One region of the Streptomyces sp. NBC_01689 genome, then DNA from elsewhere that is predicted to be linked to it. Evidence: riboswitches for the same ligand, from Rfam matches in the RefSeq annotation. Region 1 holds a riboswitch; each other region holds the start of a gene.
What was found. A riboswitch is a leader RNA that binds a small molecule or an ion and turns the genes downstream of it on or off. The one in region 1 is predicted to bind cyclic di-AMP.
Positions count from the first base shown of each region.

Region 2: it holds a riboswitch for cyclic di-AMP, as region 1 does, so the genes downstream of both, OG776_RS13405 (M23 family metallopeptidase) here and OG776_RS10040 (LysM peptidoglycan-binding domain-containing M23 family metallopeptidase) in region 1, are expected to answer to the same signal.
Region 3: it holds a riboswitch for cyclic di-AMP, as region 1 does, so the genes downstream of both, OG776_RS35405 (NlpC/P60 family protein) here and OG776_RS10040 (LysM peptidoglycan-binding domain-containing M23 family metallopeptidase) in region 1, are expected to answer to the same signal.

Region 1 is NZ_CP109592.1:2,355,332-2,365,053, forward strand. It holds gene OG776_RS10020 (MBL fold metallo-hydrolase) at 1-953, opposite strand, end outside; gene OG776_RS10025 (glutamate dehydrogenase) at 1,649-2,851, shown strand; gene OG776_RS10030 (TetR/AcrR family transcriptional regulator) at 3,109-3,708, shown strand; gene OG776_RS10035 (SGNH/GDSL hydrolase family protein) at 3,810-4,595, opposite strand; gene OG776_RS10040 (LysM peptidoglycan-binding domain-containing M23 family metallopeptidase) at 4,823-5,683, opposite strand; cyclic di-AMP (ydaO/yuaA leader) riboswitch at 5,687-5,845, opposite strand; gene OG776_RS10045 (tyrosine-protein phosphatase) at 6,271-7,068, shown strand; gene OG776_RS10050 (DUF6126 family protein) at 7,145-7,261, opposite strand; gene OG776_RS10055 (helix-turn-helix domain-containing protein) at 7,294-7,947, opposite strand; gene OG776_RS10060 (aspartate aminotransferase family protein) at 8,107-9,507, opposite strand; gene dxs (1-deoxy-D-xylulose-5-phosphate synthase) at 9,504-9,722, opposite strand, start outside.
Region 2 is NZ_CP109592.1:3,183,643-3,193,364, forward strand. It holds gene OG776_RS13375 (thymidine kinase) at 1-484, opposite strand, end outside; gene OG776_RS13380 (alkaline phosphatase family protein) at 531-1,718, opposite strand; gene OG776_RS13385 (DUF5998 family protein) at 1,718-2,305, opposite strand; gene OG776_RS13390 (bifunctional acetate--CoA ligase family protein/GNAT family N-acetyltransferase) at 2,417-5,251, opposite strand; gene OG776_RS13395 (HPr family phosphocarrier protein) at 5,430-5,711, shown strand; gene OG776_RS13400 (GntR family transcriptional regulator) at 5,893-6,588, opposite strand; gene OG776_RS13405 (M23 family metallopeptidase) at 6,869-7,633, opposite strand; cyclic di-AMP (ydaO/yuaA leader) riboswitch at 7,647-7,808, opposite strand; gene OG776_RS13410 (M16 family metallopeptidase) at 8,044-9,432, opposite strand; gene OG776_RS13415 (M16 family metallopeptidase) at 9,429-9,722, opposite strand, start outside.
Region 3 is NZ_CP109592.1:8,230,657-8,240,378, reverse strand. It holds gene OG776_RS35420 (sensor histidine kinase) at 1-18, opposite strand, end outside; gene OG776_RS35415 (response regulator transcription factor) at 15-719, opposite strand; gene OG776_RS35410 (diacylglycerol/lipid kinase family protein) at 1,268-2,632, shown strand; gene OG776_RS35405 (NlpC/P60 family protein) at 3,076-4,812, opposite strand; cyclic di-AMP (ydaO/yuaA leader) riboswitch at 4,869-5,043, opposite strand; gene OG776_RS42525 (hypothetical protein) at 5,301-6,407, opposite strand; gene OG776_RS35395 (GNAT family N-acetyltransferase) at 6,617-7,252, opposite strand; gene OG776_RS35390 (TetR/AcrR family transcriptional regulator) at 7,331-8,041, opposite strand; gene OG776_RS35385 (saccharopine dehydrogenase family protein) at 8,197-9,414, shown strand; gene OG776_RS35380 (pyruvate carboxylase) at 9,528-9,722, opposite strand, start outside.

The DNA.
Region 1 (9,722 bases):
GCCAGGTTGAACGTGGCCCAGTGGATCGGCATCATCACGCCACCGGGGCCGCCCTGGAGGTCCAGGTGGGCGCGCATGCCCTCCTCGGGCGTCATGTGGATCTCGGGCCAGAACTCGCTGTACGCGCCGATCTGGATCATCGTGGCGTCGAACGGACCGTGCTCGGCGCCGATGTCCTTGAAGCCCTCGAAATAGCCGGTGTCGCCGCTGTGGTAGATCCGGTGCTCGTCGCCCGCCACCGCCCAGGAGGCCCACAGGGTGTGCTGGGTGTTGCGCAGGCCCCGGCCGCAGAAGTGCCGGGCGGGCGTCGCCGTGAGGGAGATGCCGCCGACCTTCGTGGACTCGTTCCAGTCCAGCTCGCGCAGACGGTCCGGGGAGACGCCCCAGTGCTCCAGATGGGCGCCGACGCCGAGCGGCACCGCGAACACGGTGTCCGTGCCGGCGAGGGCCTTGATGGTCGGCAGGTCCAGGTGGTCGTAGTGGTCGTGCGAGATCACGACGACGTCCACCGGACCCAGCGCGGCCAGCGGCAGCGGTACCGGGTGCAGCCGCTTGGGACCGGCGAAGGCGAAGGGGGAACAGCGCTCGCCCCAGACCGGGTCGAACAGCACCCGGTGTCCGTCGATCTCCGCCAGCACACTGGAATGTCCCATCCAGGTGAGCCGCAGCCCGCTCGCCGCGGGCCTGGCGAGGTCGGCGAGCGTCGTGGGGTGCACCGGCACCGCGCCCGCGGGGGCGCGGCGGACACGCTCCTCCCTGCGGAAGAAGACCTTCGCGAACTCGATCATGGAGCCGTCGGGGCGGGTCCGGGCGCTCACCGGGTTCTGGAAGACCCCGTCCGCGAAATTCGGGGATCTGCGGATGCGCTCCATGCGCTCACCGCCCGGCTCCGCGCCGAAGGCGGCGGGCTGCAGCGCGCGGAGCCCGGAGCTCAACGTACGGAAACCGGTCACGGTACCTCCAATGGAGTCGGTCAGGCCTCCCATTATGGTCGGCCCCTCTGACAGCGCCGGGTCGACGGTGTCACGGCGCGGTGTCCCCCGGCACACACACCGCGAGCGCGGCCTCCCCGCGCCCGCGGTATCGGGCGGGCGCGCCGCGAAGGCCCGTCCACCCGTAACGCGCAACCCCGGGGCGTCCGCACTTCTTCCGCACCGGGCGACGGAATTCCGGGCGGCACTCCTCCCGCACCGGGCGCGGGGATTCAGGGCTCGCGGCTCCGCCCGGCGCGACACGGGGACGGACCGGACCCCGGCGCGTCCCGGACCGCCCGGACCGTCGCGTCATCACCGCGCGTCCGGCCGCTCGCGCACACCCCGACCGCCCCTCGACCTCCCGTCGGCCGTCCCCCGTACGGTCGTCCGTCCCGCGGACCGACGGCGGACGAACGGCGGATCGGCCGCGGATCGGCCGCGGGTCAACACGGTCGGCACGGTCGGCACGGTCGGCACGGCCCTACGATACTGACTCGCGATTCAGTAAAGGTTCCGGTCGGGGGCGTTCGCGCCGGACCGTCCGCGCCGGGAGGTACGAGAGGATGCCGACGCTCCCGCCGAGGACGGCCGCTTCCTGGAGGAGTGCCGTTCCCGAGCGGCACCCACGCACGCCCCTCCGCCCCACCCCGATCGCCGCCCCCCGAGGAGACCCCATGACCGCGCCGTCGACCGTGCCCCCGGCCTCGCCACTGATCACCCTCACCTGGACCGACCACGTCACCGGCCGCCCGGGTTTCCTGGTGGTCGACCGTCTGGTCCGCGGTGTCTCCAGCGGCGGGCTGCGGATGCGTGAGGGCTGCACCCTGGACGAGGTCGCCGGACTGGCGCGGGGCATGACGATGAAGGAGGCCCTGCACTACAACCCCGAGGGCCGCTACATCCCGCTGGGCGGCGCGAAGGGCGGCATCGACTGCGACCCCCGGGACCCGGCGGCGTACGGCCTCCTGGTGCGCTACCTGCGGGCCATGCGCCCGTACATCGAGGCCTTCTGGACGACGGGCGAGGACCTCGGGCTCACCCAGGACCTCGTCGACCGGGCCGCCGCGGAAGCGGGACTCGTCTCGTCCATCCAGGCCGTGTACCCGCTGCTCGACGACGAGAAGAGCGCGCGGAGCCGTCTCGCCGACGCCTTCGCGGTCGAGGTGGACGGGATCGGGCTCGACGAACTGGTCGGCGGCTGCGGTGTCGCCGAGTCGGTGCTCGCGGCCCTCGACCGGGCCGGGACCGCGTACAGGGGAACGCGCGTCGCCGTGCAGGGCTTCGGCACCATGGGCGGTGCCACGGCGCGCTTCCTCGCGCGGGCCGGCCTCACCGTCGTGGCCGTCGCCGACGTCAGGGGCACGATCGGGAACCCCGGAGGGCTCGACGTCGACGCGCTGCTCGCGGCGCGGGACGCCTACGGGACGGTGGACCGCGCGGCGCTGCGCCCGGCCGACCGTGAACTCCCCGCCGACGCCTGGCTGTCGGCCGACGCGGACGTCCTGGTGCCCGCGGCGGTCTCGTACGCGATCGACACCACGAACCAGGGTCGCGTCACGGCCCGTTGGATCGTGGAGGCGGCCAACATGCCGGTCCTGCCCGAGGCGGAGGACCTGCTCGCCGCGCGCGGCGTCCTCGTGCTGCCGGACGTGGTCGTCAACTCCGGTACGAACGCCTGGTGGTGGTGGACCCTCTTCGGCGACATCGGCGCGGACGCCGAGGAGGCGTTCGCGTACACCCGGCGTTCGATGCGTGGTCTGATCGACCGGGTGCTGGCCCGCGCGGAGGCCGACGGCACGACGCCCCGGGCCGCCGCGCACGCCATCGTCGCCGACCGGCTCCCGGTGATCGCGGAACGCTTCGGGTGGTACCGCTGACCGTCCCGGGGCTCCGGGCCGGCCGCCCGTGCCGGGCCTTCGCACCGGCCCTCGCACCAGTCGTCCGGGTCCCGCGGTCCGGGCCGCTCCTCCGTACCGCCCTTCGCCCGAGGACCCCACGCCTCACCCAACTCGCCTGAGCGATACGGGAGTTCGGGGGCGCCGGAAAGGGCGGCCCGCGTCCGGATCGGGCGGTGCCCCGCCGTGCCGCCCCGGCGAGGCACTAGGGTTACCGCGTGGCAAGGGTGCGGTTGAGCGTGGCGGAGCGGCGTCAGGAGTTGCTGCGGGCCGCCGTCGGACAGATCGAGGCACGGGGCGTCGCGGCGGTGCGGATCGCCGACGTCGCCTCCTCCCTCGGGGTGAGCAACGCGTTGGTGCTGTACCACTTCTCCACCAAGGAGAAGCTGGTCGCGGCCGCGTTCACCCATGCCGCCGAGGACGACCTCGCCCATCTGCGCAAGCTGCTCGGCCGTCGCACGTCCGCGCTGCGGCGGCTCCGCTCGGCCGTCCGCTGGTACGCCCCGACCGGCCAGGCCAAGGGGTGGCGGCTGTGGATCGAGGGCTGGGGCGCGGCGCTGCGCGAGCCCGCGCTGCGGGAGGTCACCCGCCATCTCGACAGCCAGTGGAAGGCGGCGATCACCGAGGTGATCGCGGAAGGCGTGGCCGGCGGGGAGTTCCGGTGCCCGGATCCCGCGGGTGCCGCGCTGCGGCTGACCGCCCTGCTCGACGGGCTTGCGGTGCAGATGACCGCGTACACGGGCGCCGTGTCACGGACGCGGGCCCAGGAGTGGGTGGACGACGCGCTGGCGCGTGAGCTGGGACTCGACCGCGCGGCCCTGACGGCGGCGGTGCGCTGAGCAGTCCGCCCCCGCGCACCGTCCCCGTCAGGGCCGGCGTCCCCGCGGACCCGTCCGCCGTCCGTCCCGCCGCCTCGCGCGGCCCATACGACTCATACGGCTCAGGCGACGGACCCGATCCGCATCTTGATGTCGTCCGGCGACAGGCTCCCCTTGGCCGCCACGTGGTCGCCCGAGGACTCCCCGCGCAACCGCCGCCCGATCCACGGCACCAGGTACTCGCGCGCCCAGTGGATGTCGTCCCGCCGTACCTCCAGCGTGCCCCTGGGCGGAAGGGGAGGCCACGGCTGGTCCGGGTCGGCGGGCACGTCGAGGCCGAGCACCTGACCGGCCCGCAGCGCGACCCGCGTGTGGCCCTCCGGCGACAGGTGCAGCCGGTCGCCGTCCCAGGCGCGCCGGTCCTGGACCGTCTTCAGGGACCACAGGTCGAGGACCGGACAGCCGTACCGGTCGGCGATGGCCCGGACGTGCCCGTTGTACGTGGCGATCTTGCCGCGCAGGTGCTTGAGCACCGGGACGCCACGGGTGTCGAAGCCGGTCGTCACCATGACGGTGCCGACGGCGGAGGTGAGGTCGGCGACGGCGCGCTCGAAGCGCTCCGCCACCTCGTCGGGGTCGGTGCCGGGCCGGATGATGTCGTTGCCGCCCGCGCAGAAGGAGACCAGGTCCGGGGCGAGTTCCTTGGCCCTCCCGAGCTGGTCCTCGACGACCTGGTCGAGCAGCTTCCCGCGGACCGCGAGGTTGGTGTAGGTGAAGTCGCCCTCCGGCTGCCGGTCCGCGAGCAGGACCGCGAAACGGTCCGCCCAGCCGACGAAGGCTCCTTCGGGGCCGGGGTCGCCGACGCCTTCGGTGAAGCTGTCCCCCACCGCCACGTACGACCCGATCACCGCTCTGTTGTCACTCTTCGAATCGTCTGCCACGTCGAGCCATGATTCACCTTGGGATGTGAGCTACGCGACCGTAGGAATGGGTTGACGGGTGGTGATATAAGCCACTCATAAAGAATGGCCGAAATCCGGAATAGGGCTTCCCCAGGCGTGGTTGAACAGCCGACACACCGCGGGCCGGACCCCTTGCTTCAAGGGGTCCGGCCCGCGGGACGTGTGGGGGTGCGTCAGCCGACGACGACGCCGTGCGCGCGCAGGTACGCGACCGGGTCCAGGTCCGAGCCGTAGTCCGGTGTCGTGCGGATCTCGAAGTGCAGGTGCGGACCGGTGACGTTGCCGGTCGCGCCGGAGAGGCCGATGCGCTGCCCCACGGTCACGCTCTGCCCCGCCGAGACGGAGAGCGCGGACAGGTGGGCGTACTGCGAGTACCGGCCGTCGGCGTGCTGGATGACGACCTGGTTGCCGTAGGCGCCGCCCCAGCCGGCCGAGACGACCGTGCCCGCGGCGACGGACCTGACCGTGGTGCCGGTCGGGACCACGAAGTCCACACCGGTGTGATAGCCGCTCGACCACATGCTGCCGGGCACCTTGTAGCCGGTGCCGATGGTGGCCCCTTCGACCGGGAGGGTGTACGCCGCGGCGGCGGCCTGGGGAGCCTTGGCGGCGGCCTCGACCGCGGGCCCGACGGAGGTCGGGGTGGCGGTGGACACGGACGAGTGCGTGGTGTCCGGCCCCGCGATCGTCAGCTTCAGACCGGGCCGGATCGCCGCCGGATCGGCGCCCACGACCGCGCGGTTGTCGGCGTAGAGCTTCTTCCAGCCGCCGCTGACGTGCTGACGGTCGGCGATCTTCGCGAGCGTGTCACCGGCCTTCACGACATAGGTCTTCTCCACCGCGGTTCCGGCGGACACGGAGACCGTCGCGATCTTCTGCGCGGCGGACGGGACGGCGGCCGCCGGGGCCGCGGCGTGGGCGCAGACGGCCCCCATCAACGGCAGTGCGAGCGCGGCACCACCGGTGCCGGCCACGGCGATCGAGCGGGGCAGACGCAGGAACTTGGGACGACGGTGCTTACCCTTCGCGGGCATGGCGCATTTCCTCTCCGGCGCCTGCGAGGTGAGCTGTCGGGTGCGGACTGGAGATGTCCGGCCGCGCGACGGCACGGCTGTACCCCTAGCCGTTCCGGAGACCGGAACAGGCGCGATACCTGTGGGTCCCCCGCTCCTGCCGTGTACGGGTGAGTGCGGATTCCGGGCGGCGGCAGGATTGGGCGTCCGTCCGGATTGAGGGCGAACGTAGGCGAGGGACCGGCGCGGCGACAACCGTCCGCGAACCCGGTACGCACCTCTTTCTTGATCGATGCCCTGATTGCCCGTCACCCTCCGTGCACGAAGAGCCCTCCACCCGGGTCCCCGCCCGGCCGCACGGGCGCACCGGAAATCGGATGCCGCAACGCATCGTCACATGTATGACGCTGCTCACGCACGTCACCCCATGAGTGCATATTCCAGGGCCAGTTCCATCACATCCGACAGATTGCACATATGGGACCTATGGGTGATATCAACCCTGTGGACAACTCATTGCCCCAGGAACCCATGTCGTATCGTCGAGAGGCGATTCCCGTCGGCGGGCGACGACGAGCGGTGCCGACGGACCTATGGGAGGAGCCCCCGTGACGCAGCAGGTCCCGTCGACCGAGCCCGAACTGACCGGCGTGCGCAACTTCCGGGACGTGGGCGGCCTGCCCACCGTGGACGGCCGGCGGGTGCGGCCCGGGCGGCTGTTCCGCAGCGGTCACCTCGCGCACGCCACGCCGGAGGACACCGCGTTCCTCTCCTCCCTCGGGCTGCACACCGTCTTCGACTTCCGCAACGCCTCGGACCAGAAGCTGGAGGGGCCGGACGTCGAGCTTCCGGGTGTGCGGAACGTGAATCTGCCGCTGACCGACCCGGCCGACGGCAGCGAGTTCTGGAAGATGGTCCGCGACGGCGAGCTGGACCAGCTCCGCGCCCACCTCGGCAACGGCGGAGCGGCGGCCCGGATGATCGGCTCGTACCGCGCGATCATCACCGAGCGGACCGCCGAGCACACCCAGGTGCTGCACGCCCTGGCCGAGGACAGCGTGCCCGCGCTGATGCACTGCGCGGCGGGCAAGGACCGCGCGGGCCTGTCCATAGCCGTGACGCTCCTCGCCGTGGGCGTCGAGCGCGACGCGATCGTCGCCGACTACCTGGAGTCGAACGCCCGGCACCGCCGCTACAAGGTCCACCGCAACGGCACCTCCGACGCGGCCCGCTCCCCCGAGGTCATGGAGCTGCTCAGCCCGCTGTTCGACGCGCGGGTCGAATATCTGACGGCGGCCTTCGAGACGATCGAGGAGACCTGGGGCGGTGTCGACGGCTATCTGGAGAAGGCCCTGCGCCTGACCCCGGAGCTGCGCGACCGGCTGCGCGAGCGCCTCCTCGACTGACGTCGGCGCCCGTACGTACGGCCGCGCCCGTACAGCCATGTGGACACGGCCGTACGGGCACGGGTCGGTCCCGGCTCTACTGGTTCTGCGCTCCCAGCGTGAACAGCAGGTAGATGAAGGCCGCGAAGAGGTGGCCGACAGCGACGTAGATGATCAGCCGCACCCACAGCGCACGGGGGAACTTGTCCTCCATGGACCGCCGGGGGCCGGGCTCCGTGGGTTCCGTCATGACGTCTCTCCCAGGGTCGGGTGCGCCGCCGCCGGGCCGAGGCACAGCGCGGCGGCGGGGCTCTGCAGCAGGGTGTGTACGAAGAGGAGATCGGCCCCCGCCTGGTCGGCGGCGGCTATCCGGTGCGGGGTCAACGAGTCGAAGTGCGCGCTGTCCCCGGGCGCCAGGACCTGCGTGGTGTCGCCCAGGCGCAGCCGCAGCCGTCCCTGGAGCACGTGGAGCCACTCCTCGCCGGGATGGACGCGCACGATGTCGCCCTGGGACCCGTGGGGGACGTGCACACGCAGTGCCTGCATCCCGCGGCCCGGGGAACCGGCCTGCCAGTAGGTCCAGCCGCCCGCCGCGGTCGGCTCCATGTCCGCCGCCCGGACGATCGCGTCACGTTCGGCGGCCCTCTCGCCCAGCAGCTCCGAGACCGTCGTACCGTAGATGCGGGCGAGGGCGAGCAGCATCGGCAGCGAGGGCTGGCGCTGTCCCGTCTCCAGCCTGGAGAGATGCGCGGCCGAGAGGCCGGCGGCGCGGGCCGCGGCCTCCAGGGTCAGTGCGGCGCGCCGCCGCAGTTCACGCAGTTGCGGCGCGACGACGGGCAGCACCTCGGCTGCCCCGGGCTCGGGCGGCGTGTCCGCCGCCCCCGGCTCGATGGGGCTCATGCCTCCATTGAGCCGCAGACTTGCCTCTCGGGCAAATTTATTGCCTCAGAGGCAAAGAACTCACGACCGCCCCCACCCCGAGGACCGGACGGCACTCGGGACGGGGCGGATCGGGATACAAAAAGTGTGACGAAACAGGGCGGGACAGGAGCGGTTCGCCTAGCGGTTCGCCACTGCCTGCTTGACCAGCGTCTTCCCGAAGTCCCACATCAGCCCGCCGCCGCTGTGCGCGTCGTCCATCACGGCGACGAAGGCCTCCATGAAGCGGTCCACGTCCCGCTCGCCGACGATCAGCGGCGGGATCAGCTTGATCACCTCCAGATGGTCCCCGGAGACCTGGGTGAGGATGCGGTGCCGCTGCAACAGCGGGACCACGACCATCTGCGCGAAGAGCCCCTTGCGCGCGGCCTGCAGCATGGTCCAGCGGCTGCGGAGTTTCAGCGACTTGGGCCGCCCGAACTCGATGCCGATCATCAGCCCCCGGCCGCGGACGTCACTGAGCAGTTCGTACGTGTCGACGAGCGCCGCGAGCCGGGTCTTCAGCAGTTCACCCGTGGCCCGCGCGTTCGCGACGATCTGCTCGTTCTCCATCACCGAGAGCACGGCGAGCCCGGCCGCCATGGCCTGCGCGTTGGCCCCGAAGCTCGCCGAGTGGACGAGGACCCGGTCCATCGACGAGTAGACCTTCTTGAAGATCCAGTCCTTGCCGAGGGTGGCGCCGACCGGGACGTAGCCCCCGGAGAGCGCCTTGGCCACGCACACCAGGTCGGGTTCCACGCCGTCCTCGTGCTGGTAGGCGTAGAAGTCCCCGGTCCGTCCCAGGCCCGTCTGCACCTCGTCCGCGATGAGCAGCGCCTTGTGCCGGTGCAGCAGCTCCTGTGCGGCGCGCAGATAGCCCGGCGGGGCCTCGTGCACGCCCTTGCCCTGGATGGGTTCGACGATGAGCCCGGCGACGTCGCCCCGCGCCAGCTCGCGGCCGAGCGCGTCGAGGTCGCCGAGCGGGACGGCGGTGTCCGGCAGCAGCGGGGCGAAGCCGTCCCGGAACCCGTCCTCGCCGTTCACGGAGAGCGACCCGGTGGTCAGGCCGTGGAAGGCGTGGGAGCAGTAGAGGATCCTCGGTCTGCCGGTGGCGCACCGGGCGAACTTCAGGGCGGTCTCCACGGCCTCCGTACCGCTGTTGGCGAAGAACACCCGGTCCAGGTGCGGGCTGTGGGTGAGCAGCTTCTCGGCCAGCAGCCCGGGCAGCGGCTGGCAGTCGAAGCGCGTCAGGTCGGCGAGCGAGGCGTCCAGGACGTCGTGCAGCGCCTGCCGGACGACGGGGTGATGGCGGCCCAGGCCCATCACCCCGAACCCGGCGAGCATGTCCAGGTAGTCGTTGCCGTCCGCGTCCCAGAAGTGCGCGCCCTCGGCCCGCTCGTAGACCTTGTCGAAGCCGATGGTGTGCAGCATGCGCGGGAGTTGGTGGTTCAGGTACTTGGTGTGCAGCTCGTACCGCTCGGCCCCGCGCTCCGCCAGCAGCGCGCCGAGGTCGAACTCCCGCTTCCCGGAAGGGGTCGTCATTCCTGTTTCTCCTTGGACAACTCGTCCTTGACGGCCAGGCAGGCCCCGATCCGCCCGGCGATCTCGACGGGCGTGAGCCCGATGTCGGCCAGCACCTCCGCGCGCTTGGCGTGCGCAAGGAACTGCTCCGGGATCCCGAACCTCCTTACCGGTACGTCCACGTCGGCGTCCCCGAGGGCCAGCGCGACCGCCGAGCCGACGCCGGCCGCCCGGCT
Region 2 (9,722 bases), 830 kb from region 1:
CGCCGCCTATCGTGCGGGCGTTGTGGGTGGCGCGTGCGCCGCACCAGCACAGGGCCTCGACCTGGAGGACCTCCACCCGGTCGGCCAGCTCCACCAGCCGCTGCGAGCCGGGGAAGAGCTTGGAGCGGAAGTCGGTGGTGATACCGAACGCGAAGACGTCGATGTCCAGTTCGTCGACCACCCGTGCCAGCTGGTCGATCTGTCCGGGAGCCAGGAACTGGGCCTCGTCGGCGATCACGTAGTCCGCGCGGCCGCCCTGCGAGAGGTGTTCGACGAGGTAGGAGTACAGGTCCTGGTCGTCGGCGACCTCCACCGCGTCCGTGACCAGGCCCAGGCGCGAGGAGAGCTTGCCCTCGCCCGCGCGGTCGTCGCGCGTGAAGATCATGCCCTGCAGGCCCCGGGCCGAACGGTTGTGCTCGATCTGCAGAGCCAGCGTCGACTTCCCGCAGTCCATCGTTCCGGAGAAGAACACCAGCTCGGGCATGGGGAGTTGAGCACCTTTCGGCAAGGAGGGGCGGACGGGGAGAGGGTCAGGAACGTACTTCCAGGAGCGGGACGTGCTGTTCCGCCGGGGTCATCGAACCGTGGTTGCCGACCATCGCGGACTCCTTCGGCTCCCGCTCGGTCGCGATGATCAGGACGTCGTCCCGGGCCGCCGCGACGACATCGCCGATGCGGGCGTACACCCGTTCGTCGACCTGGGGTCCGAACCAGCCCGCCGCGATCGCCTCGTCGCGCGAGGCCACCCAGAACTGCTCGCCGAGGACCTCGCGCCAGCAGGTCAGGACGTCCGCCTCGGCGCCCGGCACCGCGTACACGTGCCGGGCCCGCCCCTCGCCGCCGAGCAGGGCGACCCCGGCCCGCAGCTCCCAGTCCTCGTCGAAGTCGATGCGGTGCTGGTCGTCGAACGGGATGTCGATCATGCCGTGGTCCGCGGTGACGTACAGCGCGGAGCGGGGCGGCAGTTGCTCGGCGAGGCGCTGGACCAGCCGGTCCACGTACATCAGCTGGCCGCGCCAGGGGTCCGAGTCGACACCGAACCGGTGGCCCTTGCCGTCCACCTCGGCGTAGTACGTGTAGACCAGGGAGCGGTCACCGGCCGCGAGCTGCGCGGCCGCGAAGTCCACGCGGTCCTCGCCGGTCAGCCGGCCGTGGAAGGTGCCGCCGCTCAGCGCGACCTTGGTGAGCGGGGTGTTCTGGAAGGCGGGGGACGAGACCTGGGCGGTGTGCACCCCGGCCCTGTCGGCCAGCTCGAAGACCGTGGGGTACGGCTGCCAGGGGCGCGGCGAGGTCCACGGGGTCCAGCGGAGCTGGTTCATCAGCTCGCCGGTCCCGGGATTGCGCACGGTGTACCCGGGCAGACCGTGCGCGCCGGGCGGCAGGCCCGTGCCCACGGAGGCGAGGGAGGTCGCGGTGGTCGCCGGGTACCCGGCGGTGATCGGCCGGCCGGTGCCGCCCCGGGACGAAGCGAGGAGCGACGCCATGAAGGGGGCTTCGTCGGGATGCGCCGTCAGCTGCTCCCAGCCGAGTCCGTCGATCAGGAAGACACAGGCGCGGTCGGCGCCGGTCAGTTCCGGTATGGCGGCGGTCATGCCGGGTACGGACATGCCCGCGGCGAGCGTGGGCAGCAGATCCGCGAGCGAGCCCGTGCCGTACTCGGGGACGGGCGCGGAGCCGACGGCCAGGGGTTCCGGGTGATCCCAGGTGGAGAGGGCCATCAGCGGGTGGGGTCCGCGGTCGCCTCGGAGAGGGACTGCGCGAAGGCGAGGGCCTGGCGGACGGTCTCCGGGCCGTCCCCCGCCTCGCTGACGCGCAGGCTCAGGTCGTCGGCCGTCGAGTTGCCGGTGTAGCCGTGGTCCGCCTCGCAGTTGGGGTCGCCGCAGGCCGCGGGCTCCAGGTCGATACGGGCGACCGCGCCCCAGCCGATGGTCAGCACGACCTCGCGGGGCAGCGTGCCCGGCGCGTACGACTCGGGGTTGGCGACGACCCGGCTGACCACGACGGACGAGATCCGGCCGAGCTTCACGGACTCCGTGGACGTGGTGGCGTAGGGCGTGGGGGAGGTCGTGTCCGCGTTCTGCTCGTCGGTGTGGCTGACGATGAAGCGGTTGCCGGTCAGGACGAGCACGGTGACGTGCCGGCGCACCTCGTTGGCGTCGAACGTCGTCTCCTGGTGGACCAGGTACGACCGGATGGCCTCGCCGCCGATCGCGGCCTCCACCGCCTCGGCCACGAGGGCCGGGTAGTAGCCGCTGCGCTCGATCGCCGCTCGCAGCCCCTGGGTCGTCGTACTGGTCTTGGCCATGACGTCCATCCTACGGGGGCCCACTGACTGCGAGGCACCGCTCGTGGGTCTCTGTCGTGGACGGATCGGAACCGGACCCGGGACGGCGCCGGTGGGGCACCGCGCCGCCGGTCAGACGACGGGCAGCGTCCGGGGGCCGAGGTCGTCACGGAGGGGGGCGCGGGCCAGCCGGACGGTGGCGCCGAGCACGGTCAGCCCGCGCGGGGCGACCACCACCGGCTCCAGGGAGACCCCGACGACCTCCGGATGATCGTCCACCAGGCGCGACACCCGCAGCATCACCTCTTCGAGGGCCGCGGTGTCGACGGGGGCCGAGCCGCGCCAGCCGAACAGGAGCGGGGCCGTCCGGATCGACCGGACCAGCGAGGCCGCGTCCCGGTCGGTGACCGGGATCAGACGGTGCCCGGTGTCCCCCAGCAGCTCCGAGGCGGCTCCGGCCAGGCCGAACGACAGCACCGCGCCCGCCGCGGGGTCGATGACGGCCCGTACGACCGTGTCCACCCCGCGCGGTGCCATGGCCTGCACGACCGGCCGCAGCTCCTCCGGGGTCCCGAAGAGCTCGGTCAACTCTCCGTACGCCCTGCGCAGTTGCTCCTCGTCCGCCAGGTCCAGGCGGACGCCGCCGAGGTCGGCGCGGTGGCGCAGGTGCGGGGCGGTGGTCTTGAGGGCCACGGGGTAGCCGAGGGTGCGCGCTGCCGCGGCGGCCTCGTCGGGCGTCGGCGCGGGCAGCGCCCGGCGTACGTCGACGCCGTACCGCCCGAGCAGCGCGCAGGTGTCCTCGGGGCCGAGGGTCAGCCCGGTGCCCCGGGAGAGGAGCGCGTCGATCTGTTCGGCGGCGCCCCTCTCGTCGACGTCCTCGTACTCGGGCACCTTGCCGGGCTCGGCCGCCTCCCGTCGCCACTGGGCGTACTTCACGGCCTCGGCGAGCGCGCGGACGGCACGCTCGGCGGCGGGGTAGGCGGGGATGAGGCGCGTCTCGTCGGGGGCGTCGGCGGAGGGCCCGTCCGGGTCCCGCCGTCCGACGGGTGCGGGGTGCGCTCCGGGCGGGGCGGCGGCCGCGGGGCCGCCGGGGCCGGTCTGCGGGGCCGTGCTGGCGGCGGCCGACAGTGCCTCGGCGAGTCCGCCGAGCTCCACGTGCGCCACCAGCACCGGCTTGGCCGGGGCCGATGCCGAGGCCGAGCGCAGCGCCCCGGCCAGGGCCGCGTCCGCCACGGAGGTCTCCCCCACCGCGGGGATGGCCGTCACCACGACGGCGTCGCACCTGTCGTCGGCCAGGGCGCGGGCCAGTGCCCGGTGGAAGTCCTCCGCCGAGGCCTCCGTGGTCAGGTCCAGCGGCGGCAGCGGCCGCAGTCCCTCCGCGAGGCAGGCGTCGAAGGTCAGCAGTCCCAGCGACTCGGAGTTCCCGAGGATCGCCACCCGGGGGCCGGGCGGAAGCGGCTGGCGCGCCAGCAGGAGGCCCGCGTCGACCAGCTCGGTGATCGTGTCGACCCGGATCACGCCGGCCTGCCGGAGCAGCGCGGAGACGGTGGCGTGCGGCAGCCGAGTGGCCCGGACCGCGTGCCCCTGCGGGGCCGCCGCGTGCCGTGCGCCCTGCACCACGACCAGCGGCTTCGCCGCCGCCGTCCGGCGCGCCAGCCGGGTGAACTTGCGCGGGTTGCCGATGGATTCGAGGTACATCAGGGCGACGTCGGTGTCCGGGTCGTCGTACCAGTACTGGAGGACGTCGTTGCCGGACACGTCCGCGCGGTTGCCGGTGGAGACGAACGTGGACACGCCGGTCACGCCGGTGACACCGCCGCCGCGCCGGTGCAGCCGGGACAGCAGGGCGATGCCGATGGCCCCGGACTGCGCGAACAGGCCGATCCGTCCGGGGCGGGGCATCTCCGGTGCCAGGGAGGCGTTGAGGCGTACGCCGGGGGCGGTGTTGATGATCCCGAAGGTGTTCGGGCCGATGATCCGCATGCCGTACGTGCGGGCCTGGCGGACCAGTTCCCGCTGGCGTTCGCGCCCCCCGGGACCGCTCTCGGCGTAGCCGGCCGAGACGACGACGAGGCCCTGCACGCCGTGCTCGCCGCACTCGGCGACGACCTCGGGGACGTACGGCGCGGGCACGGCGACGACCGCGAGGTCGACGTGCTCGCCGATGTCGCGGACGGAGCGGTGCGCGGGGACCCCGTCGAGCTCCTTCTCCCCGAGCGACTTGTTCACCGCGTACAGCCGCCCCGTGAAGCCGGCCGCGCGGAGGTTGGCGAGGACGCTGCGGCCCACCCCGCCGGCCGTGCGTCCGGCGCCGATCACGGCGACCGAGCCGGGTGCGAGCAGACGTTGCACGGACCGGGCCTCGGCGCGCTGCTCGCGTGCGCGCTGGACGGCGAGGGAGCGGTCGGTGGGTTCGAGGTCGAACTCCAGGCGTACGACACCGTCCTCGAAGTGCCGCTTCTGCTGGTACCCGGCGTCGGTGAACACCTTGATCATCTTGGTGTTGGCGGGCAGCACCTCGGCGGCGAACCGGCGGATGTCCCGCTCCCTGGCCACCGCGGCGATGTGTTCGAGCAGGGCCGAGGCGACACCGCGGCCCTGGTGTGCGTCCTGGACGAGGAAGGCGACCTCGGCCTCGTCGGCGGGCGCGGAGGCCGGCAGGCCGCCGGGGCCGATGCGGTCGTACCGGACGGTGGCGATGAACTCGCCGCCGATGGTCGCCGCGAGGCCCACCCTGTCCACGAAGTCGTGGTGCGTGAAGCGGCGGACGTCCTTGGCGGACAGTCGCGGGTAGGGCGCGAAGAACCGGTAGTACTTCGACTCGTCCGAGACCTGCTCGTAGAAACTGACCAGGCGCTCGGCGTCGTCGACGGTGATGGGCCTGACGCGGGCCGTTCCCCCGTCGCGCAGCACCACGTCGGCCTCCCAGTGGGAGGGGTACTCGTGCCGGTCCGACGAGGTCTGCATGGGCCCCAGAGTACGGCTCGCGTCCGACAGCGGCGCGAGGCAGGCTAGGGGCAGCGGATTCGGATCCAGGCCGGGGTCCGAAGCCGGGTCCGGGACGGGTGGGACACCCGCTCCGGGCGCGCTTCACTCTATGGAACACTGGTCTAGACAACCCTGAACCCCTGAAGGGCAGCATCACATGGCTGAGCGCCGCGTCAACGTCGGCTGGGCCGAGGGCCTCCACGCCCGTCCCGCCTCCATCTTCGTCCGGGCGGCCACGGCCTCCGGCATCCCCGTGACGATCGCCAAGGCGGACGGCAACCCCGTCAACGCGGCTTCCATGCTCGCGGTCCTGGGCCTGGGCGCCCAGGGCGGCGAGGAGATCGTCCTGGCCTCGGAGGCCGAGGGAGCGGACGCCGCTCTCGACCGGCTGGCCAAGCTGGTCGCCGAGGGTCTCGAGGAACTCCCCGAGACCGTCTGAGGCACCCCACCCGGGATTCCTCCTCCGTGCGGCGGAAAAGACCTCCACACCGGAGGAAAACACCCCGCACACTGAGCGAAGGGCCCGCCCGAAATCAATGGGCGGGCCCTTCGCTTTTCCGTATTCCGGGCAGCAGAAATAATCTCCCGCGAATTACCTCTCTTTGTATACGGCCCCCGTGTTAATGACGCAGGCCCGTCATGTTTACGGGATGTTGCGAAGTCCTCACACGGTCCGGGCGCTCTCCCCCGCCGGGGAACCTGAGCCGGTGCGCGGCCGTGGCGCGCTCGGTGTGCAGCACCGTGACGGCCCGGGCCCGTTCGCCGTCGCCGCGCGCCACCGCGTCCACGATGCCGCCGTGCTCGGCCCAGGACTCCACCGGGTCGGCGGGCGCCTCGACCGTGTACATCCAGGCGATCTTGTGCCGCAGCTGGGCCAGCGTGGAGGTGAGCGCGGGGCTCCCGGAGGCCTGTGCGAGCGTCTCGTGGAACCAGCCGCCCAGGGAGCGCAGATCCTCGCTGTTGCCCTTCCTGGAGCGCTCCTGGCCCAGCCTGACCAGGCCACGCAGCACCTTGAGGTGGGCCTCGGTGCGCCGCTGGGCGGCCCGGAAGGCGCCCAGCGGCTCCAGCAGCATGCGCATCTCCAGCAGGTCCGCGGCCTCCTGCTCGGTGGGCTCCGCCACACACGCGCCCGCGTGCCGGCGGGTGACGACGAACCCCTCGGCCTCCAGGGTGCGCAGCGCCTCGCGCACCGGGACGCGCGAGACGCCGTAGCGGCGCGCGAGCAGTTCCTCGGTGAGCCGGCCGCCGCGCTCGTAGACACCCGCGACGATGTCGTCGCGGATCGCCGTGCATACCGAGTGCGCGGGAATGCGCATGACCGGACCTCCGCCTTAATCCCCGCGAAACGCGGTCGATCGACGCTCTTTCGGCGACTCTATTGCAGCGGACCGGAATTTCCGACGGCGGGCCGGAATCATGGATATTTTTTGGACAGACAGCAGTTCGAAACGCCGAAGCCCCGGCTCGGGCGAGCCGGGGCTTCGGACGTACGGACACCGGACGTGTGAACGTACGGACGCCTCGCGCCGGTGGTACGGACAGCGGGGGCATGCCGGACGCACGGACGCCGGGCGTCGGCCGTACGGGCGCGACGGGTCAGACGTTCACGCCGTGCGAGCGGAGGTAGGCGACCGGGTCGATGTCGGAGCCGTACTCCGCCGTGGTGCGCGCCTCGAAGTGGAGGTGCGGGCCGGTGGTGTTCCCGGTGGCACCGGAGAGGCCCAGCCGGCCGCCGGGCGTGACGGTCTGGCCGACGGAGACCTCGATGGACGACAGGTGGCCGTACATCGTGTACGTGCCGTCGTGCATCCGCAGGACGATCTGGTTGCCGTAGGCGCCGCCCCAGCCCGCCGTGACCACCGTGCCCGCGCCGACCGCGTGAACCGGGGTGCCGGACGCGGCGTGGAAGTCGACACCGGTGTGACTGCCGGAGGACCAGAGGCTGCCGCCGGCCTTGTAGCCCGTGGAGACGTACGAGCCGGGGATCGGCAGGACGAAGGTGTTGAGACGCTTGCGCTCGGCGGCGCGGGCGGCGCGCTCCTTGGCCTCGCGCTCCTTCTTCGCCTCCTCGACGGCCCGCTTGCGCGCGGCCTGTTCGGCCTTCCGGCGGGCCGCGGCCTCGTCGGCGGCCCGCTGCTGCGCGGCGGCCTGCGCGTCGATCTGGACGGCGACGGTGTCGCCCATGGTGACGGCCTGGGTCAGCCCGGTCTGCTCGACGGAGCTGTCCGCGGCCAGGGCCGGAGCGGCCAGGGTGCCGATGACACCGGTGGTGGTGAGCGCCGCGACGCCGACGGCGTTCGAGGTGGTGCGCTTCACGCGGCTCGGCCGACGGTGTTTCCCGGGGCCACAGGTGAACGCCATGTAGGGGCTCGGTCCTTTCCTTCCCTCTCGCCTACCGGGTTAGCTGACGGGTTCGGAGCAGGAAGGTCTCCTACGGAAGTCCTCACGGGGAGGAGGCCCGATTCACCCCAGGGACTGCGTACGGGTCCCCGGCTCCCCTGGCTCGCGCCGTACGGGGACTCGGCGATGACTGTCCGGTGCCGCGGACGCGGCGCACTGCCTGACGAACAGCCGGACCGACGCTAAGGGGGCCGTCTTTCGATCGACAAACGGAACACGGTTTTTGTAGTGCATGCCACAGGGCGTAAAGGCAACCTCCCTGCCAATACGGACAAATGGAGGGTGTTGTCGGGGCAAAAGGGGGCCCGGGTGACTCTTCGGTCACCCGGGCCCCTGGAGTCGCGTCGTCCGCCGCGCCTCGTGCCGCGCCGCTACTCAGCGGCCACGACGGTCACTTCACCGATGCCGAGGTCCTTGACGGGCTCCTCGATCTGCGCGGCGTCGCCCACCAGGACGGTGACCAGACGGTCCACCGGGAAGGCGTTCACCGCGGCCGCGGTGGCCTCCACCGTGCCGGTCGCGGCGAGCTGCTGATACAGCGTCGCCTGGTAGTCGTCGGGCAGGTACTGCTCGACCTGGTCGGCGAGCGTGCCCGCGACGGCCGCGGCGGTCTCGAACTTGAGAGGCGCCACACCCACGAGGTTCTGCACGGCGACGTCCCGTTCGGCGTCCGTCAGACCGTCCGCGGCGAGGGTGCGCAGCACCTTCCAGAGGTCGTCCAGCGCCGGCCCGGTGTTCGGGGTGTCCACGGAACCGCTGATGGCGAGCATCGCGATGCCCGTGCCGTCCGGGGCGGAACGCATCACCTGGCCGAACGCCCGCACCCCGTAGGTGTAGCCCTTCTCCTCGCGCAGCACCCGGTCCAGCCGCGAGGTGAGGGTGCCGCCGAGGCAGTACGTGCCGAGCACCTGGGCCGGCCACACCCGGTCGTGCCGGTCCGAGCCGACCCGGCCGATCAGCAACTGCGTCTGGACCGCGCCGGGGCGGTCCACGATGACCACCCGTCCGGTGTCGTCGGCGGTGACCGGCGGCACCGGGCGCGGTTCGCCGGTGGAACCGGTCCAGGCGCCGAGCGTCTCGGCGAGCAGCCCGTCGAGGTCCACGCCGGTGAGGTCGCCGACGATGACGGCGGTGGACGTCGCCGGCCGCACGTGCCGGTCGTAGAAGGCGCGGACACCCGCCGCGTCGATCTTCTGGACGGTCTCCTCCGTGCCCTGCCGGGGACGGGACATCCGCGAGCCGGCCGGGAACAGCTCCCTGGAGAGCTCCTTGGCCGCGCGGCGGGCCGGGTTGGCGCTCTCGTGCGGGATCTCGTCGAGCCGGTTGCGCACCAGCCGCTCGATCTCGCTCTCGGCGAACGCCGGTGCCCGCAGGGCGTCGGCGAGCAGACCGAGTGCCTTGGGGAGCCGCGAGACGGGCACTTCGAGGGAGAGGCGGACACCGGGGTGGTCCGCGTGCGCGTCGAGGGTGGCGCCGCACCGCTCCAGCTCGGCGGCGAACTCCTCGGCGGAGAGCTTGTCGGTGCCCTCCGAGAACGCGCGCGCCATGATCGTGGCGATCCCGTCGAGACCGGCGGGCTCGGCGTCCAGGGGCGCGGCGAGCAGCACCTCGACGGCGACGACCTGCTGGCCGGGGCGGTCGCAGTGCAGCAGCGTCAGGCCGTTGTCCAGCGTGCCGCGCTCGGGAGCGGGGAAGGCCCAGGGCTTGGGCCGGCCGGCCTGGGGCTGCGGGTGGAAGTCCATGGTGGCGAGCTCGGTCACTTCGCCGCCTCCTCGTCGGTCTCGTCAGCGGCGTCGGTGGCTTCGTCTGCTTCGGCGGCGAGCGGTTCGTAGACGAGCACCGCGCGGTTGTCGGGGCGCAGGCGGGCCTTGGCGACCTCCTGGACCTCCTCGGCGGTGACGTCGAGGATGCGTCCGACGGCCGTCAGGGCGAGCAGCGGATCGCCGAACAGGACCGCGTACCGGCACAGTTCGTCGGCGCGGCCCGCGACCGTGCCGAGCCGGTCCAGCCACTCGCGCTCCAACTGGGCCTGGGCGCGCTCCATCTCCTC
Region 3 (9,722 bases), 5.9 Mb from region 1:
CCGTGTGGACAGTCTCACCGCTTCTCCCCCGCCCGGTCGTCCCGCAGGACGAAGCCGACGCCCCGCACGGTGTGGATGATCCGGGCGCGGTCCCGGGTCTCCAGTTTGCGGCGCAGGTAGCTGACGAAGGTGTCCACCGCGTCGGTGCGCACGTCGAAGTCGTATCCCCATACACGGTCCAGGAGTTGGTCCCGGCTGAGGACGAGTCCGGCATTCCGTGCGAGGACGTGCAGGAGCTCGAACTCGCGGCGGGTCAGGTCCACCGGCCGGCCGTCGAGGGCGACCGTGCGGGCGGCGGGGTCCATGAGCAGGCCGCCGACCCGTACGGTGCCCGTGTCGCGCGGTGGTCTGCGGCGCAGCAGTGCCTCCAGGCGGAGCACGAGTTCCTGCAGGGCGAAGGGTTTGACCAGGTAGTCGTCGCCGCCCGCCTGGAGTCCCGCGATCCGGTCGGCGGTCTCGTCGAGCGCGGACAGCATGAGCACGGGTATGTCGTTGTCCTCGCTCCGCAGCGTCCTGCACACCTCGATGCCGTCGAGGTCCGGCATCGAGATGTCCAGCACGATCACGTCCGGTGGTCTCGTCCGGGCCAGGTCCAGCGCCGGGCGGCCACCGTCCGCCAGGTCCACGGTGAATCCGCCGAGCCGCAGTCCGCGTTCCAGCGAACGGCGTATCGCCGCGTCGTCGTCGACGACCAGCACCCGGCCCCGGTCCACGCCCATCGCCCCTGTCCCTCCGCCTCGCTGCCTCTTCGTACGACTGATTCTCCGTACCGCTGTGTCGTCCTACCGCCATGTCTTCGTGGGAATGTGTCGACGTACCGCTATGTCGTCTTACGGCCGAGTCGGCTTACCGCTGTGTCCTGGCGCCACCCACCCGGCCACGTCGCCGGATCCGCCGCCGCCCATCGTGCATCAGACGCGCCGGGCCCGTTCCCGAGGGGTGCCGAAGACCCGGCCCCGTCAGCGGTCGCCCAACCCGACCGGCCCGACCGGATCGATCGGATCGCCTTCCCGGGTGACGACCCTCGCCCGCACCGGGTCCTCGGCCGCTCCGCGCTCCGACTGTGGTGGAGTGGGCCGCACCGGCCCCGGACCCGTCGCTGCGAGTCCGCGCTCGTCGCCGACGCGTCGGCGCACGTCCGCGCACCCGTGATGGCGCGTCGGCGGTCCGCTCGACCACGGACGGCGTACCCCTGGACCGACCGTCCGTGGACCGACCGTCCGTGGACCGGCCGTGGACCGCGTATCCGCGCATCCCTGGAGGAGCGATGACCGAGGACAGGAGCGACGCGGTCCGTGGTGGTGACCGCTGGGCGGCCAGAGCGTCACTGGCCGCGGCGGCACTGGCGGTGCTGCTGCCGCTGGCCAAGGGCGGTCTGAAGGGCGTGCTGCTGCTCGCGATCGCGTTCGTCGGCGTGGTCGTCACGGCGGCCGCCGTCTGGTGGACGCTGACCCGGCGCGGCCCGCTGCGCTGGGTCGCCGCCCTGGTCGCGGTGGTCGCCCCCGCCGCCGTCGTCACGCTGTTGGCGGTGTCCCTGCTGTGGGCCGTACCCGCGTCCCTGGGGCTGTGGGCCGTGGCGGTCTGGAGCGGCCGTCACGCGCTGCGCGGCGACCGTCCCCGGCGGGCCCGGGAACGCGGGACGGCGCCCCCGCGGCATCCGTTCCTCGTCATGAACCCCCGTTCGGGAGGCGGGAAGGTGGCCCGGTTCGGGCTGGTGGAGAAGGCCGAGCGGCTCGGGGCGCGGGTCGTCCTCCTCGACCCCGACGAGGAACAGGACGTCACCGCCCTGGCGCGCGCCGCCGTCGCCGACGGCGCGGATCTGCTGGGTGTCGCGGGCGGCGACGGGACCCAGGCGCTCGTCGCGGCCGTCGCCGCCGAACACGGTCTGCCGTTCCTGGTCGTCTGCGCCGGTACCCGCAACCACTTCGCGATGGACCTCGGGCTCGACCGCGACGACCCCGCACGCTGTCTCGACGCGCTCACCGACGGCGTCGAACTCCGGGTGGACATCGGTTTCGCGGGCGGGCATCCGTTCGTCAACAACGCCTCCTTCGGCGCCTACGCGGCGGTCGTCCAGAGCCCGGCGTACCGCGAGGACAAGATCGGCACCATTCTGGAGCTCCTGCCCGAGCTGCTCACCCGGCAGCGCGGGCCGCGGCTCACCGCCCGCGCCGGAGACTCCACGCTCGACGCCCCGCAGGCCGTACTGGTGAGCAACAACCCCTACCGCACCAACGATCCGGCCGGGATCGGCCGCCGCGAGCGCCTCGACTCCGGGCTGCTCGGCGTCCTCGGCATCAAGGTGGACAGCGCGGCCGAGGCGGCGGCCCTGGTGCTGGACCGGGCCGCGCAGGGGCTCGCTGTCCTCACCGCGCGCGAGGTGGTCGTGGACGCGGACCGGCCGGAGATCGACGCCGGCGTCGACGGCGAGGCCCTGATGCTGCGCACCCCGGTCCACTGCCGTGTCGAACCGGGCGCGCTGCGGGTCCGGGTCCCCCGGAAACGTCCCGGTGTGCCCGACCCCCGTCCGGCCCTCGACTGGCGCCGGTTGTGCGCCCTCGCGACGAGGGTGGGCCGAACGTCCGCCCCCGGGCGCCCCGTCACCACCGAGGACGCCGAACCGCGCCCCTGACGACGGGCGATTCGGAGGCCAGGACTCCACATGGAGCGGAAAGGTGTTCAAGATGTGCTTGAATTGTGAACAAGCCAGCCAAGTGGCTTGATCCGACCGCTGGAACCCGTCCGGCGCACGCCCTGACTCCGCGTGCCACGGCACCCCGTCCGGCCGGGGCAAGCCTGGCCCGGGCCGAGCGGTCCGGGCCGAACCGTCCGGGTCGAGCGGTCCGGGGCGGGCGCCCACACCGTGCAACACGACGGTCTCGGGCGAGTAGCCGCCCGGAGGCGCCCGTTCGGCAGGCCGACGCGCGTTCCGGCGCGGGCCCGGGGAGGACACGGCACCCTCCGCCCGCGCCCCCCGCGCTGCGGCACCCGGCCGACCGCCGGGGACAAGTCCGCCCGGTGCCCTCACCGGATCGGTACGGGCACCGGGCGGACCGGGGTCTTCCGGGACGTCCCCTACACCGGCCGTGCGGCGCTGTGGATCGCCGCCTGACCCGCGTAGAAGATCGACTCCTCGCGTATGTACGCCCCCGGACTCGGCGCGTGGATCATCATGCTGTCGCCGATGTACAGGCCGACATGGCTGACGTCGCCGTAGAAGAAGATCAGGTCGCCGGCCCGCAGGTCGGTGAGCGGGATCGGCGTGGTGGCCGCCGCCTGGTCGCCCGCGGTGCGCGGGAGCGCGACCCCGGCCACCATCCACGCGGCACGGGTGAGGCCCGCGCAGTCGTACGAACCCGGCCCGGCCGCGCCCCATACGCACGGCCTGCCGATCTGGGCGCGGGCGAAGTCCAGCGCCTTGGCGGCCTTCACGTCGTATCCCGAGCCGGCCGTGTCGCCACCCACGGCCATGCCCGCGATGCCCGGCATCCCGGCACCGACGGATGCCGCCGGGGCGAAGGACGCGTCGGGGGCGACGGTCACGGCGGGGATGTGTCCCGTGTGCGAGCCGAGGGGCGTGCGGGGCGGCTCCGCGACGAACGACGGATCCGGCGTGGTGAGCGGGTCCGGGGCGACGAGTCGGTCGGGCCCCCAGGCCACGCCCTGGGCGTAGGACAGCTCCGGGGCGTAGGACGTCCCAGGGGCGAACGCCGTGTCCGAGGCGAAGGTCATGCCCGGCGTGAACGTCGTGTCCGGGACGAAGGCCATGCCCGGGACGGACGCCGTGTCCGACCCGAAGGCCGCACCCGGGCCGGCCACGACGCCCGGCAGGGACCCCGTGTCCGACGTGGACGCCGGGTCCGGGGCGAACGTCAGTCCCGAGGACGACATCATCGCCGCGTACAGGGGGGTTCCCGCGTCGAGGGAGGCGTCGCCGCCGAGGAGGTCACCCGCGTCCGGGCGGGCGGCCGTGTCCACCCGCGCGCCGAGGCCCGCACCGGCCGACACCGGTCCCCGCCACTGCTCCTCGGCCTCACGGCGGACCAGTTCCTCGGCGCTCGGCCAGGCCTGCCGGGCCGGCGGTGCCTCGATCGCCGCGACCGGGGCGGTCCGCTGCTGGACGGCGTGCCGCGCCAACAGGTCACGCGCGAGGGCGAGTTTACGCCGGTTCCGCTCCTTGCGGCTCTTCAGCGAGGAGGAGGAGTGAGGGGACTCGACGGCCGGCGCGGGCAGTGCCCCGGCGGCCTCCTGACGCACCCCGGTCCCGGCCTCCAGCGCCGCGACGGCCCTCCCGGCGGGGAGTTCCGCCGCCGGTCCGGCCGCCGGACGGGCGGTCAGCTCCGCCCTGGGCCCCGCTCCGGGGCCGGCGGTCAGCTCCGGGACGGGGCGGCCCGGGGCCTCCAGCGCCCGGGCGGAGGAACCGCTCTCCAGGGGCTTGGAGACGGGTGCGGGGAGCGCCTCCGCCCGGCGCTTCGGCGTCCTGTCGGCCGGCAGCCGCGCGGGGGCGCTCGGGCCCAACTGGGCGCGGGCCACGTCGAACCAGGGCCGGGACACGTCGTCGAGCGTGGTCTCGGTGTTCCTGCGGCCGTTGTCCCGCGCCGGGTTGAGGCGACCGCGCGAACCGCTGAGCATCGCGCGGGTCGCGTTGTAGTTCCCGGTGGCGGTCTCGGCCCGGTCGTAGAGGGAGCTGATCCGCTGCTGGACCTCTTCGCGGCTCGGGGCGTCGCCCCCTCCGAGGGAGGGGGAGTCGGGGCTCTGCGGGAACAGGCCCGCCGAGGAGCGGGCCGACGTCGCGGGTGCGGAGCGGGACATGCCGGGGAGGCTGCTGCCTCCAGGGCCCGGGGTGCGTTCCGGCGCCATGACGGACGTACTCCTTCCGTACTCCGCCTACCGAGTTAGCTGTCGGGTTCGGGCGGACAGATCCGGAAGGTATGCCCTACGGCCGTTGCCCGGTCGGGCAGTTGGGCCGATTCACCCCAGGGTTCGGTTGGGTCCCCGGCTCCGGTCGCCGTGAGGCCGCACCGGATTAGGCGGAGGCCAACCGACCCGGCGAGGTTCGCCGGAGGAAGTCGTATGGCCTGGCGCCAACTTAGCCAACTTGTGTCCCTCGCGTGAAGATTGATGTGCGAAGTGTCCGATATGTAATTGTGACCTTCGTCGTATTCACGATCTCGGACGAGTTCTTGCGTACTTTCTCGGGAGGCGCGGGCCGACGCCGGGGCCGGTCCGCCGACGACACACCGCGCCTCCCGGCACCCACGCGCGCGGGGGGTCCGCCACGGGGACGCCTTCTGCCCATGTCAGCGCGCTCGTGGCGACGCGTCGCCGGCGCGATGCCCGACGGCCCGCCGGGCTGTCCGCGCGGCTGGCCTCAGCCCGGACAAGGTGTCCGATGCGGACGCCCCGTCCCCGGACGAGCCGTCCCTCGCGGACGGCCCCGGGCCGGACCGCGCGTCCGCAACGGACGGCGGGACAGGAACGGACCATGGGCCAGGACCGGTTGGGGCGGGCGAAGCCCACGGGACGGAAGCGGCTCCGGTCGGGAGGGTCGGGAGACCCACCGTCCGGCGCTCGGGAAACAGGATCGCCAGGGCCCGCAAGGATCTTCGCCGGCGCCCGTGGAGAAGCCCGAGGACCAGCGCGGCCGCCACCGCGATCAGGTGTTCCCGGCCCGCCAGATTGGGCCTCGCGATCGACTCCCACACCATCGAGCCGCCGGTGAGCGCGAACACCACGGGTGCGCGTCGGACGACGGCGAGGTAGGTGAACAGGCCGACCACCGCGGCGGACGGCCCGGTGTCCAGCACGTCCCCGATCCTGGCTGGCAGACCCAGGCCCCACCAGCCCGGCCCCATCGCGATCATCACGCGGACGGTCAGGGTGCCGGCCAGCGTGGTGACGTAGGCGATGGCCAGGGTCCGGGCCCGGCCGAGGGCGAGTTCGGCGAGCGCGAACGCGAGGAACAGCTGGGTGATGCCCGCCCACACGGGCAGGTCGAGGGCCGGGACGTACAGCGACACGGGGGTGCGCAACAGGGCCAGCGGCAACGGCAGGGACGCCGTGACCCCGCCGGTCAGCCGCACCACCGTGGCGCCGGTCGGATGCTGGGCGATCGCGTGGAAGAAGACGACACCGAAGGCGGCCACGAAGGCCAGCAGGAGTCCGGACAGTCCACGGCGCGTCAGCTGCCGGAGCGGTTCGACGGCCATGCCGTGCCACTCGCGGCGCAGGGCGCGCCCGGCGAACGACACGAACCGGTACGCCGTGCCGCCCCGCCGGCCGCGTACGTCGTCGCAGGGGACGTCGCGGGGAACGTCGCACACACCGTCCGGCGCGTCGTCCCTTGCGTCGTCCCGCGCACGAGGACGCGCGCCGTCGTGCGCGTCCTCGTGCGCACCCGCGTGCACGGCGCGCAGTGGTGGACCGGCGCCGGCTCCCGCCGTCCGGCCTGCTCCGTTGCCGACATCGCCGTGACGTTCTTCCGCCGCCCCAAGCAATGCCCTCTCCCCCCACCGACCGCAGGACGTCTCCTCATAAAGAGGCAGGAGATCCTCATAAGGTTGAGTCCGGCCCCTCCCTCTCCCCGGCACACGGCCGCCCGCACCTCCCGTGCGGATCAGGGCGAGCGGCGCGTCCGGCCCGTCCGCCTGCCGAGATACGTCAGGGGTCCCGGGTCCGGTACGGGGATCACGTGGAAGCCGAGGCGGTCGTAGAAGGCGCGGGCGGAGGTGTTGGCGGTGACCATGCCGAGGTGGACGGCCGGGACACCGCGACCGGCGAGCGCCCCGAGGAGGGTGTCCATCAGCGCCCGGCCGTGGCCCCTGCGCTGCCAGTCCGGGAGCAGGTCGATGTGCAGATGCGCCGGATACGCGGCGAGTTCGGGCAGGATCATGCGCTCGGGGTGGTGCAGCAGGTCGACCATCTCCTCGCTCGGCGAGCGCGGCGGCGTCGCGCTCCGGGGGTGGCGCGGGGCGACGGCCGGGATCCAGACGTCCCGGAAGTCCCGGACGAACCGCGCGGTGTCGGAGGTGCCCACCACGTAGCCGACCGCCCGACCGGTCCCGTCGTCGAGCACGAAGGCCAATTCCGGTTCGAGGTGGCAGTAGGGGTGGGCGAACAGGGTCGGCATCAGCTCCAGGTCGGGGTGGACGGCCCGCGAGTCCCCTCCTTCGTGGGCCGTCATCACACACACGTGGGCCACCGCGGCGCGGTCCTCGGCCCGGTACGGGCGGATCGTCGGCTCGTGAGTCATGAGCCGTATCCTCCCGCCGTGGGAGCGCTCCCGCCACCGTCCGGACGCGGGTCGCGAGACGTCCGGACGACGTCGACGTCAGCGGACCCGCAGCGCCCGCCACTGCGCCGCGGCGCTGTCCAACAGCATCTCCAGGGCCGTCGGATAGGCGCTGTCGACCATGCGGGCCACCAGGAGGGGTGCCGCCTCCGCGATCCGGGGATGGGTGGCACGCGGCAGACGCGCGTACGTCGAACGCCACATGTCCTCGTCGGCGCTGCGGCTCTCCCGGGGCAGTGCCAGAGAGGCAGCGTCGAGGGCGGCGAAGGCGAGGGTCTGGTCGATGAAGGCCTGATAGATCCGTACCGTGTCGGGCAACGGGAACCCCGCCGTGCGCAGGACGTCGAGGATGGCCTCGTCGGCCGCCAGTTCGTGGGCCCGGCCGGTGACCCGGTTCGCGGTCAGCAGGGCCGCCTGCGGATGACCGACGTACACGGCGTGGATGCGCAGCCCGAGGCCGCGCAGGTCCGAGCGCCACTTCCCCGTGGGCCGCCAGCCCTCCAGGGCCTGGCCGATCAGCGCGTCGCCGATCGCCAGGGTCAGATCGTCCATACCGCGGAAGTACCGGTACAGGGTGCTGGGATCGGCGTCCAGGGCCAGGCCCAGCCGGCGCGCGCTGAGTCCCGCGCTGCCGTGCTCCCGCAGCATCCTGAGGGCCGTCTCGACGATGAGCCGCTCGGACAGCACGGTGCCGCTCCTGGTGGGGCGCCGACGCCGCCGCTTCTCCTCGGGAACCACCGCTTTCGGCACCGTCGCCACCTCGCTCTCCCGGTCCCGCCGCGCCTCGGCTCTTATGCCAACACCATTGACCTTATCCGAGCGCCGGGCGTTGGATCGGCCGCCAGGGGCGCCGCTTCCCGGTCCGCGCGGGCACGTCCCTTCTCCGCAGAGAGGAAGTCCGTGTCATGCGTGTTCTGCTTGTGGGAGCCGGCGGTGTGGGCACCGCCATCACCCGGATCGCGGCCCGTCGCCCCTTCTTCGAGACGATGGTCGTGGCCGACTACGACCTGGGCCGCGCCGAGGCCGCGGTCGCCGCGCTCGCCGACGCCGGCCGCTTCCGTGCCGAGCGTGTCGACGCGTCCGACCAGGCCGCGGTGACCGCGCTGCTGAGCCGGCACGGGTGCGACGTCCTGCTCAACGCCACCGATCCACGGTTCGTGATGCCCCTCTTCCAGGCGGCGCGCGCGGCCGGCGCCACCTATGTCGACATGGCGATGTCCCTGTCGCGCCCGCATCCCGAGCGGCCGTACGACGAGTGCGGGGTCATGCTCGGCGACGCGCAGTTCGCGCAGGCCGCCGACTGGGAGAAGGCGGGCGCGCTCGCTCTCGTCGGCATGGGGGTCGAACCGGGGCTGTCCGACGTCTTCGCGCGCTACGCCGCCGACGAACTCTTCGACGAGATCGAGGAGATCGGCATCCGCGACGGTGCGAACCTCACCGTCGACGGCTACGACTTCGCTCCGTCCTTCAGCATCTGGACCACCATCGAGGAGTGCCTCAACCCGCCGGTCGTCTACGAGGCGGACCGCGGCTGGTTCACCACGGCGCCGTTCAGCGAGCCGGAGGTCTTCGACTTCCCCGAGGGCATCGGTCCGGTGGAGTGCGTGAACGTGGAGCACGAGGAGGTGCTGCTCGTGCCGCGCTGGATCGACGCGCGGCGGGTGACCTTCAAGTACGGCCTGGGCGAGGAGTTCATCCAGACCCTCAGGACGCTGCATCTGCTCGGGCTGGACCGCACGGACCCGGTGACCGTGCCGAGCGCCGCGGGCCCGGTGCGGGTGTCGCCGCGGGACGTCGTGGCCGCGTGTCTGCCGGACCCGGCCACGCTCGGCGAGCGCATGCACGGCAAGACCTGCGCGGGCACGTGGGTGCGCGGCACCAAGGACGGCGCGGCGCGCGAGGTCTACCTGTACCACGTCGTCGACAACCAGTGGTCGATGGCCGAGTACGGCTCCCAGGCGGTGGTGTGGCAGACGGCCGTCAACCCGGTCGTGGCCCTCGAACTCCTGGCCACGGGGGCGTGGAGCGGCGCCGGGGTCCTCGGCCCCGAGGCGTTCTCGGCCCGCCCCTTCCTCGACCTGCTCACCGCGTACGGGTCGCCGTGGGGAATACGGGAGCAGTGACCCGGTCCGGGACCCGGACCACTCCCTGCGCGCGGGCGCCCGGCCTGCGAGGGCCGTCGCCGGTCGGTGCCGGTCGGCGACGGCCGGCACCGACCCGCACCGCCCCGCCCCGCCTAGTCGATCACCATCAGCAGATCGCCCGCCTCCACCTGCTGGACGGACGTGATGGCCAGACGTCCCACCGTTCCGGCGACCGGGGCGGTGATGGCGGCCTCCATCTTCATCGCCTCGATCGTCGCGATGGTCGCACCCGCCTCGACCTGGTCCCCGGCCGCGGCCGACAGCGTCACCACGCCGGCGAACGGTGC